DNA from 3 places in the Sphaerisporangium sp. NPDC049003 genome. Region 1 is predicted to be linked to each of the others. Evidence: riboswitches for the same ligand, from Rfam matches in the RefSeq annotation. Region 1 holds a riboswitch; each other region holds the start of a gene.

Region 1 (4,234 bases):
GGGATTTCACCAACGGGTCGCCTGAGGGTCTCACGGATCCGGCCGGGGGTCTCGCGGAACGGTACGCGAGGGGCATCTTGGACAGAACACGACGCCAGGAGCAGGTGCCCACGGGTGGGCGCGGACAGAAAAGGGCCGGGGGATGACATCCCCCGGCCCTCTCGCCGGCCTTATTTGACCTTGACGACGATCGTGTTCACGGCCTTGTCATGAAGGCACTGCTGGAGCGGCTTGTCCCAGAACTGCCACAGAACGTTCACCAGGCAGAAGATCGAGCCGATCCAGTTCACCACAGGAATCCACTGGAGAATCTGCGACGGCCCCCAGAGCACGGCCGCGCGCTTGATCGCCACGTCGGTCGTCAGACCGCCGGCGTCCAGCGTGCCGCCCACAGGGACGACCTTGATCCCCATGAGGATCTTGCCGACGGTCTGCCCGCGCTGCTTGAGCATCACGACCTCGTAGGCGATCCAGATGGCTCCGACGAGCAGCGAGATCAGCAGCGACGCGAGGAAGGCTCCGCTCGGCGGGGTGATCACCCCCGTGGTGGCGTTGTAGCTGACCTGGATCACGATGATCGCGTTCAGCACCATGCTGATGATCACGTACGGGATCATGAGGATCACCCCGTCGATGAGGCGGGCGACCAGGCGCTGCCACCACTCGGCCAGAGGCGCCGGCGCGCCCGGAGGCTGCGCGCCCGCCGGGGCGTAGGGCTGCTGGTAGCCGCCCTGCGGGTAGCCCGGCTGGCCGTAGCCCTGCGGGGAGTATCCCTGCTGGCCGTACTGCGGCTGCTGGCCGTAGCCGGCCTGCTGCTGCCCGTACTGCGGCTGGCCGTACTGCTGATCGCCATAGCCCTGCTGCTGGCCGTACTGCTGCTGCCCCTGTTGGGCCTGCTGGCCGTACGCCTGCTGGTCCTGGCCGGGCTGCTGGCCGTAGCCCTGCTGGCCCTGCTGGCCGTACTGCGGCTGCTGGCCGTAGCCCTGCTGACCGTAGGCCTGCTGCTGGCCGTAACCCTGGCCCTGCTGAGGCTGCTGGCCGTAACCCTGCTGGCTCTGCTGGCCATACTGCTGCTGGCCGTAGCCCTGCTGCCCGTAGGGCTGGCCGGCGCCCGGCTGCGAGTCGTGCTGACCGTACGCCTGCTGACCCTGCTGGCCGTACGACTGCTGGCCCGGCGACTGGGACTGCTGGGGATGGCCCTGCCCGTACGCTCCGGTGCCGCCCTGCTGCCCGTAGGCACCCTGCTGGCCGTACGGCTGCTGCTGCCCGTAGGACTGCTGGGGGTAGCTGTTCTCTGATGTCGGCTGGGGACGGTGAATGACCGTCACCTCCGGGTCGGCGTTGTGCTGCTGCCCATATTGCGGAGATCCGGAGAACGACTGATCGTCCTCCGGTTCGTCCCGTGGGTACGGCGGCTGTCCGGTGCTCACCGTGTCACCTCACTTCGGCTTCGCATGCGGCATATGTCAGACACACATGCTGTGGTGTTGCCCAACGTAGCGACAGTGGCATCAACAGTCACCTTTCCATCGCGTCATCCCACCGGTCAAGATCGCGGGATCAAATGGAGAAGCATGCGTGTGTTACCGAGAGTGTTCGGCTTGACGTGTTCCAGATCGAGGAACTCGGCCACGCCCTCATCGTAGGAGTCCAGCAACTCGGCGTACACCTCCGGAGACACCGGAGTGCCCTGGACCTCCTCGAACCCGTGTCTGGCGAAGAAGCCGACCTCGAACGTGAGGCAGAAGACCCGCCGCAACCCGAGCTCCCGCGCGGTGTCCAGCAGCGCGGCCACGATCATGTGCCCGATGCCGAGGCCGCGGCGGCTCTCGTCGACGGCGACGGTGCGGATCTCCGCGAGGTCCTCCCAGAGCACGTGCAGCGCCCCGCAGCCCACCACCTCCCCGCCGCTCTCGGCGACCCAGAACTCCTGGACGTCCTCGTAGAGGGTGACGGTCGACTTGCGCAGCAGGCGCGGGCCGTCGCCGGAATAGGTGTCGACCAGTCGCCTGATCGTCCGGACATCGGGAGTGCGTGCTCGCCTGACGACGAGCGTGCTGCCGGCGCGTCCGGGCTCCACGACCTGCTCCATGACCGGTCAGCGTATCCGGCCCCTGAGGCGGGACTCCCCCAGTGGCAGGGGTTCGCGCGCCATAACGGCCGGACCCAAACCCCTTCGATCCTAGCCTCCGTCGCGCTGGGTAATCGGTCGAGCGCCGTGCGTCGAAATCGCCGGTCTTGTTGACATTTCATAGTCGACGCGGAGGCAGACCTGCGACTTTCTGCGCCAACCGACCCCCAAAGACTCGTAAAGCCAGGGTAACGTGGGCCCGTCGTCGCAGCGGGCGTGATCTTCTCGTGATGCGTCGGTTGTGAAACCTCAACAGAATTCGCAGTTCTGGTTGAGCAGGAACCTCGACTGCACTAGTGTCCAGCGTCAATGTCGGTCATCGCCTAGCGGTGGCTGAAACCGCCTAATCCCGGCCACATCCAACGTGGCGGGGAACCGGGGACCCAATGGTGAGAGACGGGGCGACCCGGCGGACCACCACCCCTGGGGTGAATCCGAGCGGGAGGCATCGCGTTCCTCCATGATCACGCGCTCGGTAGGGCTACTCCGGCCCGAACCCGTCAGCTAACCCGGTAGGCGGCAAAGGAGAGGAGCTTGTTGGTGCAGCCTAGGCGCACGCCTGGAAAAAGCGCGGGCAGGCATGCCCGCTCCCGAGAACGGAGCCCGCGTTCCTGGCTCGGCACGGTCCTGGGAGCGCCCCGACGCCTCCCGCGCCGTATCGCGCTCGTCACCGTCACCCTGACGGCCGTGACCTTCGGGTCGCCCCTGATGAACGCCACCGCCGATCCCAAGCCCAGCCTGAACCAGCTGAAGACCCAGGTCGAGCACCTCTACAACGAGATCGAGTCGCTCACCGAGCAGTACAACGGCCAGAAGGAGCGTCTCGAGCAGGCGCGGCGCTCGGCCGACCTCGCCAAGAAGACGCTGGCCAAGAGCCAGACCGATCTGGAGGAGAAGCGCCGCAAGGCCGGGCTGTACGCGCAGGACGCCTACATGACCGGCGGCATCGACTCCTCGCTGGCGCTCGCCATGTCCGGCGACCCCGCGGGCTACCTCGACCGGGCGGCCACGACCTACGCCCTCCAGTTGCAGCAGGGCGAGGAGGTCTCGCAGATCACCAAGGCCATGGACATGGCCGAGCGCGCCAAGGCGAGCGCCAAGGCCCGCGAGGTAGAGGTCAAGCAGCTCGTCACCGACCTTTCGGTCCAGCGCGACAAGATCCGCGCCCTGGTCACCAAGACCGAGACCAGCCTGTTCAGGCGGGCGCTCTCCCAGGTGGGCCAGTCGTTCGGCAGGGCGACGAAGGTCGACATCCCGATCCCGGGACAGGGCAAGGCCGCGGAGGCCACCAAATGGGCGCTGACGCAGCAACTCAGGCCGTACGTCTGGGGCGCCGCGGGCCCGACCACCTTCGACTGCTCCGGCCTGGTCATGTGGGCCTACCAGAAGGTCGGCATCAGCCTGCCCCACTACACCGGCGACCAGTGGACCGCCGGCACCCACGTGAAACGGGAGGATCTTCGCGCCGGCGACCTGGTCTTCTTCTATAGCGACCTGCACCACGTGGGCATCTACATCGGCGGCGGCATGATGGTGCACGCGCCTCACACGGGTGACGTGGTGCGGGTGGCCCCGCTGGGCAACCGGCCGTTCGCCGGCGGCGTGCGCATCGCCGACTGACAGTGCCCCAAGATGTCACAGGTGCCCGTACGGGCCTGGGGCAGCCGTCGAGGCGACACGGCGGGCAGGCGGTGGTTCATGCCTGCCCGCGTGCTTCCCTCGCCACACGGCGCGCACGCTCGGCTGGATCAGCCCACGACGCGCCGTCCTCAGCCGGCCGCCCTCGGTCAGATGAGCCTGCGTCGCGCCGCCCAGGCCACCGCCTCGATGGCGGTGGCGACGCCGATGCGATCGCAGATGCCCCGGAGGCGCCGCCGCACCGTGCGGCCGCTCACGTCCAGCCGGCGACCCACTCTGTCGACCGTCACGCCCTTGGCCAACTCGGCGAGCAGAAGAAGATCATCGTCGCTCAATCCCACACCGTCTGATCCCGGGGGAATGTCATTCCCCCGGGAAACCAGATCCGGATACGCCATCGGGTGTCCTCCCCCACGACGAACTCGGCAACATACTGAATGCTTCGGCCCGCCCGTCAGGAACGGT
Region 2 (4,234 bases), on a different contig from region 1:
CTTCGTGGTGAAGTCGAACGCGGTCTTGACGGCCGGGTTCTTGTCCAGGATCAGCTGCTGGTTCTTGTCGAAGTAGGTGACGTTGCCGTTCTTGGCGGCCTCCTGCGACAGCACCACGTTGTAGATGGTGTTGACGCTGTCCACGAACTTGGCGTCCTTGACCTTGGCCTGGAAGTCCTCGCCGGCCTTGACGAAGGCGTCCCAGCCGCCGCTCCACAGCTTCGAGACCTCGTCCCGGTCGGTGGGCAGTCCGGCCTTCTTGAACAGGTCCGTGCGGTAGCAGATGCTCATTCCGCCGACGTCGGTGCCGAGGGCGAACAGCTTGCCCTCCGAGTTGATGCCGTTCTCCCACTTCCACGCGGGGAAGTCGGCCTGACGGCTCTGCAGGCCGTACTGACCGAGATCGGTGAAGAACTGGGGCCGGGCCTTGGCCAGGCCCATGCCGCCCTCGTCGATGCCAATGACGTCACCGGCGCCGGTGCCGGACTGGAACCACTGCAGCATCTGGGGCCAATAGACGTTCTCGAAGCTGTCGGTCAGGTTGTTGTACTTGACCTGCACATTCGGGTGCTCGGTGTTCCACTTCTCAACGGCGGCCTTGTAGCCGAAGTTGGTGCCGCCGCCGAAGGTCTGCAGCGTGAGGGTGATCTTCTCAGCGGGTGCGGCCGATGACGAGCTGCCGGCGGTGCTGCCGGTGTCGCTGGACGAGCACGCGGTGGTGATACCGAGCGCGGCGGTCATCACCGATGCGACCGCGAGCATTCTGCCGCGGCGCATGTTGTTCTTCATTCCGGACCCCTCTCAGGTGGTTGCCCGATCGTTGGGAGGTGGCATCGAGGGCCGGCCCCGACAGTCGGGCCCCGCGATGTGCTGGATCCCTCAGTCGTGATCCCGCGAGGGCTTCCTCGCGAGCGAAGTTTGGGAGCGCTCCCACGAAGAGTCCCCGATAGGCAATGCTGACGTCAATATGCTGAAACCTAACTGTTACTCCTGGGGCTGTTAGGAGCTTGAAATCAGACGTTGAGCGCGATAAGGGCCATTGGAGTTATTGGGAGCGCTCCCATCGCTACTGGCACAGTCGGGCGCAAATCATCCATGCGCCACGGCTCACACAAGATCATCAAGGTCCCAGGGCCCGGAAAGCCCGATGCCGTACGGCCGGCGGAGTGGGTCGCCGGCCGTACGGCACCGGGGTGGACGGGCGTCCTCCATGGGAGGGGAAGGGCGCCTTCGATGGTCCGGAGGGGCGACCCCCTGCGAGAGGGGCGCCAGGGAGGTGGTTGTCAGGCGGCGTAGCTCGGGTAGCCGTAGCCCACGACCTGGGAGGTCGGGCGGGTACGGATCTCGACCTTGCCGTTGCCCGTGTTGCCCTCGACGGTCTTGATCGTCCCGTCGCCGTTGTCCTTGACGACGAAGCCGACGTGGTCGATGTCGTCCAGGCTCTTGCCGCGGCCCCAGTCGAAGAAGACGACCGCGCCGGGCCTCGGAGTGCTGCCCCAGCGGTCCTGGGACGCGAACCACTTGGCGTGCGCGACGGTGTAGGCGTCGGTGCCGACGGTGTCCTGCATGCCGAGCTGGGTGCCGACCCAGGAGACGAACATGTCGCACCAGGCGGCGTCGGCGTACCCGGCGATGGTGCCGCTGTCACGGGCCACGGTCTCCCTGGCCCTCGGAGTGCTCATGTACCAGGAGTGGAACTTGGTGCCGCCACCGGCGCTGTTCTCGGAGATGCCGACCTGTCGCTCCGCGAGGCTCAGCAGCTGCTCGGCGGAGACCCGCCTCACGGATTCCGGAGCCTGCACGGTCATGGGCGCCTCGGCGCCGGCGAGGTTGTGGATCGTGTCGTCGGCGGAGGCGTTGGCCGCGAGGGCCGTGCCCGTCACCGCCTGGGCGAGGACCAGGCCGCCGAAGGCGAAGGCTTTGAGATGGTTCTTCGGGGCGTCCAGAAGCCGATGTATCGACATTGACAAGGGGATACTCCTTCTTCCAAGCCGCCTACCGGGTTAGCTGACGGGTTCGGGCGTGGAAGTTCGCCCTACGGGATCGTCCGTGGGAGTGACGATCCCGATTCACCCCAGAGGAGGTGGGTCCCCGGCTCCGCGCGATGCGGACTCGGCGTAGCGCGTAGCGGCGGGAGAGGGATCTCCGCAGTGGACCGAGCCGCGCTGTGCAATCTCCACGGCACGAGCGGGGTACTCAAACGGGCAGTACCTGTGCCAGGAGTCCACTCAGAGTAATACATCGGACAAACACATGCAAACAGGACAAACCTCTGGGCTATGACGGGGGACTGGAGGGCAAACCTGCCTTGACCGCGCCGGGGCCGGTGGCCTCCGGGCTGGGGTTCACCCGCCTTGACCTGGGTACGGAGGAGCGCTCCTGCCGCCGGGCGCGACCTCGGCGCCATCGGCGGCACCGGTGCGGAGAGTCGGGATGAGCCGGGCGAAAGTGATAGTTGTGATGCCTCGCACCGCTGGTGTCAAGCGGGCTGGAGTGACGAGGGCACACGGATGGTGCGTGAGGCACGAGGCACCGGAGGTCCGCCTTGGGAACCGGGATCTCCGGCACCGACCCCGCGGAAGGGAGGCGGCCCGGCCGGACCACAACGAGAACAGCGAGACCTGGCTGATCCGTCGTTGTCCTCCGTTCATCGGTTGTTCCCCCCTGCGTCGGGTCACCCGGTTACGTTGCTTGCGTCGTGAAAGTGTCAATGCCCGGCGTGGAGAGGAACGGTCGAAGCCGCGTGCGGGAGCAGGTGCCGGCCGTAGCCTGGGTGGAGTCGCCCCTCCAGTTGCTGTGCGCGGTCGAGGCGCGGTACGCCGGGGTCGTCGGGGCGGGCACGCGCGTGGTGACCCGCGCCAAGCTGCCCGGGCTCCGCGTCACCCGCACGGAGCTGACCACCCTCGACCTGCCCGCCGGGCTGGAGATCGAGACCGCCGAGGGCGGGATGCCCCGTCCGGGCCGCGACTCCGCGTGGGTCCTCGGAGACGCCTTCTCCGGCAGGATGCAGCTCACCTCGCTCACCGCCGCGCCCACGCGCATGGTCCTGGTGGACGACGGCCTGGCCACGATCCGCCTCCTTGAGCTGCTCACCGCGAGGCTCGGCACCCCCCTCGTGCGCGCCCGCGCCAAGGCGAGCCCGACGCGGCGGATGCTGGGGGCGGCCGCCGCGATCCGGCTGCGGGCCGCCGCCCGGGCCGGACGGCTCACCGTGTTCACCGCGCTGCCCGTGCCCGCCGAGCTGGCGAAGGCCGTACGGGAGATCGGGGCCGAGCTGGTGACCCACGACTTCGCCTGGCTGCGCTCCCAGCCCGCGGTCGCCCATCCCCGGCCCGCCGAGAGCACGGTCGTCCTCGGCACGTCGCTGGTGCGAAACGGGCTGATCCACCGCGACCGCTACCTCGCCTGGCTCTTCGCCCTCAAGGGGCCGCTGGCCTACTACCCGCACAGGCGGGAGGACCCCGGCGACCTGGCGGCCGTCCGCGGCCACCCGGGCGTCACCGTGTACGACGGCGGGGTCCCCGTCGAGATGACCCTGCGGGACCTGCGGCCGGGGCAGCGGGTGCTGAGCCTGCCCTCCACGGCGGTCACCTCGCTGCGCGTCCTGCTGTCGGCGCGCGGCGTCCCCGTGGAGACCGTGGAGGTCCCCGACGACTGGTGGACGCCGACGGCGACGGTCTCCCTCCGATCACACCTCCAGATGTTCGCGCACGAAAGGGCTTCTCCTTGACCCGGGTTCTCGCTGTGGCCGATTCGGACTCCTACCTGAAGTGGGCGGCGGGTCTCCTCGACCAGCTCCCCGCCGGGTGGACGTCGACGCTGGCCGTGGTGCGCACGCCGATCGTCCCGTCCCCGGGTCAGATCGCCGCCGCCGTCAACGGGACGCGGTTCGACACCGAGGAGCCGCCGGCGGTGGTGCCGGCGCGGGGCCTTCGCCGCCTCGCCGAGCGGATCAGGCCGGACGTCGTGCTGGTCTCCTGCACGGGGCCCGTGGTCGACGTGCTGGTGAGCGAGGTGTTCGACGGGCTGAGCCCCCGCCCGGTCTTCGTGTCGGGCCTTCCTGGCATCTCGATCCCCGCGACGGAGAAGGCCTGGCTGTACCGGGGCGGATGCGATCTCTTCGTCGTGCACAGCGGCAGGGAGGTCGAGGAGTTCGCCCGCATCGGCAGGGAGCTGGGCGCCGAGGGCGAGATGGCGCTCGCCCGCCTGCCCTACCTCGACCACGCCCTCGCCC
Region 3 (4,234 bases), on a different contig from region 1:
GCGCTTCCGACGCGCCGCGCGATCCAGGTGGCGCTCGCGGCGCCGGCCACGCCGCCGAGGCTGGTCGCCGCGATCAGGACGCCCGCCGTGCCGGAGCTCACGCCGACCTCGCGGACCAGGAAGACGATGAGGATCGACTGATACCCGATGAGCGCGAGGTTGCTGACGGCCCCGAAGACCGTGAGCACGCGAAGGTAGGGGTCACGGGCGACGAAAGCCAGTCCCTCGCCGATCTCCCGCCTCAGCGTGGCCGACCGGCGTTCCCGGCTGACGGGCGCTTCGCGGGTCCGCATCGCGAGCAGGCAGAGCGCAGAGATCAGGAACGTCGCCGCGTCGACCAGCAGGCCGGTGACGGCGCCGAAGAGCTGCGCGACGATGCCGCCCACGCCGGGGCCCACGACCTGGGCGGCCGACTCGCCGCCCTGGAGCTTGGCGTTGCCCTCCGGCAGGTCGGCGTCGCGGACCACCGCGGGAAGGTAGACCTGGTAGGCGGTCTGGAAGAACACCTTCGCCGTGCCGGCGAGCAGCGCGACGGCCAGCAGATGGCCGATGGTCAGCCGGCCCCACCAGGCGGCGACCGGGACGCTGAGGAACAGCACCAGCGAGGCGCCGTCGCAGATCAGCATCACCGGCCGCCGGGGGAGGCGGTCGACCCACGCCCCGGCGGGAAGGCCGATGATCATCCAGGGCAGCCACGCCGCCGCCGTCAGCAGGGCCACGAAGAACGTGCTCGTGTGCAGCACGGTGATCGCGACCAGTGGCAGGGCCACACTGGTGAGGGTGCTGCCGAAGCCGCTGGCGGTCTCTCCGGCCCACAGCAGCCGGAAGTCGCGGTCGCGCAGCAGGCCGCCTCTGCGGCGGCGGACGGCGCCCGGGGCGGGGGGTCTGGTGACGGCTCCGCTCACGGCTGCCCCGGGACGCCGAAGGCGAACAGGAACACCGGGTCGCGCCGCTCCCCGTCGTCGGGCACTTCGCGGGTGGCCCACCGGCGCAGGAGGTCGTTGATCTGCTGCTCGATCTCGCTCAGCTCGGCCGGGGTCAGCCGCAGCCACTTGTCGGTGGAGAACGGCGCGTTTCGCCACATCGCCCGCTCGTCCTCGCCCGCGGCGTACCAGGCTCGCACGAGGTTGACGTGGTGGTCGAGGTTGAGGGACTCCGCCGCACTCGCGATGGCGGCGGACGCGGGGTCGCCGCCGAAGTCGGCGGTGGTCCAGCGCACCCCGGCCGACACCAGCCGCCACCAGCGCTCGCGGCGGTCGCGGGCAAGCTCGGGGGCCTCCTCGATGAGCTCGCTGGCGCCCAGCACCCGCAGGTGGTGGCTCACGTTGGCGACCGCCTGACCGGTGCGCTCGGCGAGCATGCTGGCCGTCGAGGGGCCGTCCACCTTCAGCACGTCCATGAGACGACGCCGCAGGGGATGCGCCAGGGCGGCCAGCACCCGTGAGTCGGTGATCGTGCGGATGTTCTCTTGGTCCATGGCATCAGGCTGACACGCGCAACAACTGCTGTGCAAGAGCTGTTGCGAAAGAGCGGTTGCGGAACCAGGCCCCTGCGGAAGATCGCCGACGCGTGGGGCCGGAGTGACGGATGTGACTCACAACTGGTGCTGTTTCGGGATATGTGAGGGGAATCACATTTAGGTAAACGAGGCCCCTGGTTTGCAGGGGATATCCGTTATTGATCACCCCTATTTGATCTACGGACTTGGCTCAGGCTTTGCCTCCAATTGAGGATCTGTGTAGTTTCTGGCCCGCGGCGAGCACGCCATGCCGTCGTGAGCAAAGCCGGTCGGCCGACCGGCGCCAGCAGAACGAATCCATTGGTCACCGCCGTCGAAAACAAGGCGCGAATCAGGACCGCGGGCAGCGGTGACCTGCCGAATCCGTGCGGCAAGGAGCACGGAGCCGGGGACCCAATTGGCCCTAAATGTGGGGTCAGGGGGTGAATCGGCGCCATTGGCGCCGTAGGGCGACTTCCAAGCCCGAATCCGTCAGCTAACCCGGTAGGCGTGAGTGGAAGAACCAAGGAGCGATCCTGTCCAGCACCACGCAAAACCCCCGTCTGTCTCGCTTCGCCCGCCTCTCCCTCGGCGGTGCCGTGCTCACCATGACGGCCTCCGCCGGGGCGGTCGCGATACAGGCGACGGCGGCTGACGCCGCCACGGTGGCCGCCCCTCAGAGCTCCTCCAAGCTGAGCAAGGCCGCCAGGCAGCGAATCAAGGCGCACACGGCCGTCTCCGCGGCCAAGAAGCAGCTCGGCGATCCGTACCGGTGGGGTGCCAGCGGCCCCGGCTCGTTCGACTGCTCAGGCCTCGTCATGTACGCCTGGCGCAAGGCCGGCGTGAAGCTTCCTCGCATCGCGGCCAGCCAGTTCCGCTCTGTGAAGAAGAAGATCTCCTGGAAGAACCTCAAGCCTGGCGACCTGATGTTCTTCAGCGGTCTCGGTCACGTCGGCATGTACGTCGGGCACGGCAAGATGATCCACTCCCCGCACAGCGGTGCGAGGGTGCGCATCGACAAGCTGAACGGCTACCGCAAGGTCAGCTTCGTCGGAGCCGTCCGCCCCGGAGCGTGACCCGCGTGCCAGGGGACTTCCCAGGACCGCTTTCCCGGGAAGCCTCCCCGCCCGCACGCTGACCACGCGACGGCCGTGAAGGCCCCGTCCACCTCCATCGAGGCGGACGGGGCCCTCGCGCGTCCCCGGCCGGTCCCCCGGCGGCCCTGACCCTCCGGATCATGGACAGGCCCACGCGCGTCCCGGCCGTACCGGGGACGGGCCTTCACCCGTCCGGCCGCACCCGGGACAGGCCTTCACACCTCCCGGCCTTTCCCGGGACGGGCCTTCAGACGTCTCCCGGCCGTACCCGGGACGGGCCTGGTTCGCCGGAGGCAGCGGGTAGATTGCCCGCATGCGCGTCGTCTGGCTCTGGGCCGCACTGGCGGGGCTGCTGGCCGCGCTGACGGGTCCTCCCGGCGCCGGCGGCCCGCTGTCCCTCGCGCACGCGGTGATCCGCGAGCATCCCGAGATCTGGTCAGGGGCCGAGGTGGTCCAGGGCGAGCGTTCCCTGGTCATCGGCCGGCCGGGCGGCGCTCAGGGCGGCGCGGGCGCCCCGGCCGGACCGGGCCTCGCGGGCCTGTCGGGCCTTGCGGGCCTGTCGGATCTCGCCCGCAGGGCCGACCGCGCGGCCCTGACCGTCGCCCGGGTCGCGGGGCCGGTACGGCCGCTGATCCTGGTCCCCGCGACCACCGATCAGGCCGCGCGGCTCGCCGCGCCCGCCACGGTGAGCGGGCTGGCGGCGGTGGCCGGCACCGATCGCGTGATCATCGAGCCGCGCTCCTTCGCCCGCCTGACGGACGCGGGCCGCGACGTCGTCCTGGCCCACGAGCTCACCCACGTCGCCACCGGGGCGGCGGCCGACGGCCACACCCCCAAGTGGCTGATCGAGGGGTTCGCCGACTACGTCGGCTACCTCGGCGCGGGGATCCCCGTGACGACGGCCGCGGCGGAACTGGCCGCCGAGGTGCGCGCGGGGAGCCCGCCTGCGGCGCTACCCGGCCCGTCCTCGTTCGCCGCCGGCTCCGCGCGCCTGGCGCAGGCGTACGAGGAGGCGTGGCTCGCCTGCCGGTATGTCGCGGGGCGCTTCGGCGAGCGTGCCCTTGTGACCCTCTACCGTGAGTCCATGCGAAGTGACCCGCGGACAGCGCTCGGCCGGGCTCTGGGGATGACCACGGAGGAGTTCACCGCCGCCTGGCGTGAGTACGTCCGGAGTGAGCTCTCGTGACGCCGCGGGCGCGCCCGAGGCGCGGCGCGGGCGAGGGGAGAGGGCCGGTGGTCACGGCGGCCGCGTGCCGGAGTCGCGGGGCCTGCGGGCCGGTGGCCACGGGGGCGGTGCGCCCGAGGTGTGCCGTGAGCGGCCGGGTGAGGAGGGCTGTCACGTGGCGGGGTTGATCGAGGAGGTTCGCGGCGTCGTGCGCACGGGCGGGGGAGCGCGCGCGGCGGGCATCGCGCTCGTCGCGCTCGGCGTGGCCGTGGCCGCGGTGGTCGCCGTCACCACGCCGTGGCGGTCCCTGCCGGGCGCCGCCCCGGCCGTGACGCCCGATCCCGCGCGCGACTTCACCCCCGGGCAGATCGCCCGCGCGGCCGCGTTCGACGCCGCCGTGAACGTCCCTGTGTACCTCTCGCTCGCGGTGACGCTGGTCGTGGCGGGCGTGCTGGTCCTCACGCCGTTCGGCGC

The links. Region 1 has a riboswitch for cyclic di-AMP ahead of ACGFIV_RS12810 (NlpC/P60 family protein). Riboswitches for the same ligand answer to the same signal wherever they lie in the genome.
Region 2: another riboswitch for cyclic di-AMP. It lies ahead of ACGFIV_RS23290 (CHAP domain-containing protein); the one in region 1 lies ahead of ACGFIV_RS12810 (NlpC/P60 family protein).
Region 3: another riboswitch for cyclic di-AMP. It lies ahead of ACGFIV_RS13735 (C40 family peptidase); the one in region 1 lies ahead of ACGFIV_RS12810 (NlpC/P60 family protein).

The regions. Positions count from the first base shown of each region.
Region 1 covers NZ_JBICTU010000009.1:222,536-226,769, reverse strand. The annotation lists gene ACGFIV_RS12820 (RDD family protein) at 171-1,430, opposite strand; gene ACGFIV_RS12815 (amino-acid N-acetyltransferase) at 1,547-2,092, opposite strand; cyclic di-AMP (ydaO/yuaA leader) riboswitch at 2,462-2,666, shown strand; gene ACGFIV_RS12810 (NlpC/P60 family protein) at 2,672-3,751, shown strand; gene ACGFIV_RS12805 (LuxR C-terminal-related transcriptional regulator) at 3,919-4,110, opposite strand.
Region 2 covers NZ_JBICTU010000021.1:124,318-128,551, reverse strand. The annotation lists gene ACGFIV_RS23295 (extracellular solute-binding protein) at 1-789, opposite strand, end outside; gene ACGFIV_RS23290 (CHAP domain-containing protein) at 1,284-1,964, opposite strand; cyclic di-AMP (ydaO/yuaA leader) riboswitch at 1,979-2,128, opposite strand; gene ACGFIV_RS23285 (hypothetical protein) at 2,744-3,730, shown strand; gene ACGFIV_RS23280 (DUF6716 putative glycosyltransferase) at 3,745-4,234, shown strand, end outside.
Region 3 covers NZ_JBICTU010000010.1:187,844-192,077, reverse strand. The annotation lists gene ACGFIV_RS13745 (MFS transporter) at 1-905, opposite strand, end outside; gene ACGFIV_RS13740 (helix-turn-helix domain-containing protein) at 902-1,477, opposite strand; cyclic di-AMP (ydaO/yuaA leader) riboswitch at 1,865-2,024, shown strand; gene ACGFIV_RS13735 (C40 family peptidase) at 2,107-2,574, shown strand; gene ACGFIV_RS13730 (hypothetical protein) at 2,909-3,781, shown strand; gene ACGFIV_RS13725 (M48 family metallopeptidase) at 3,768-4,234, shown strand, end outside.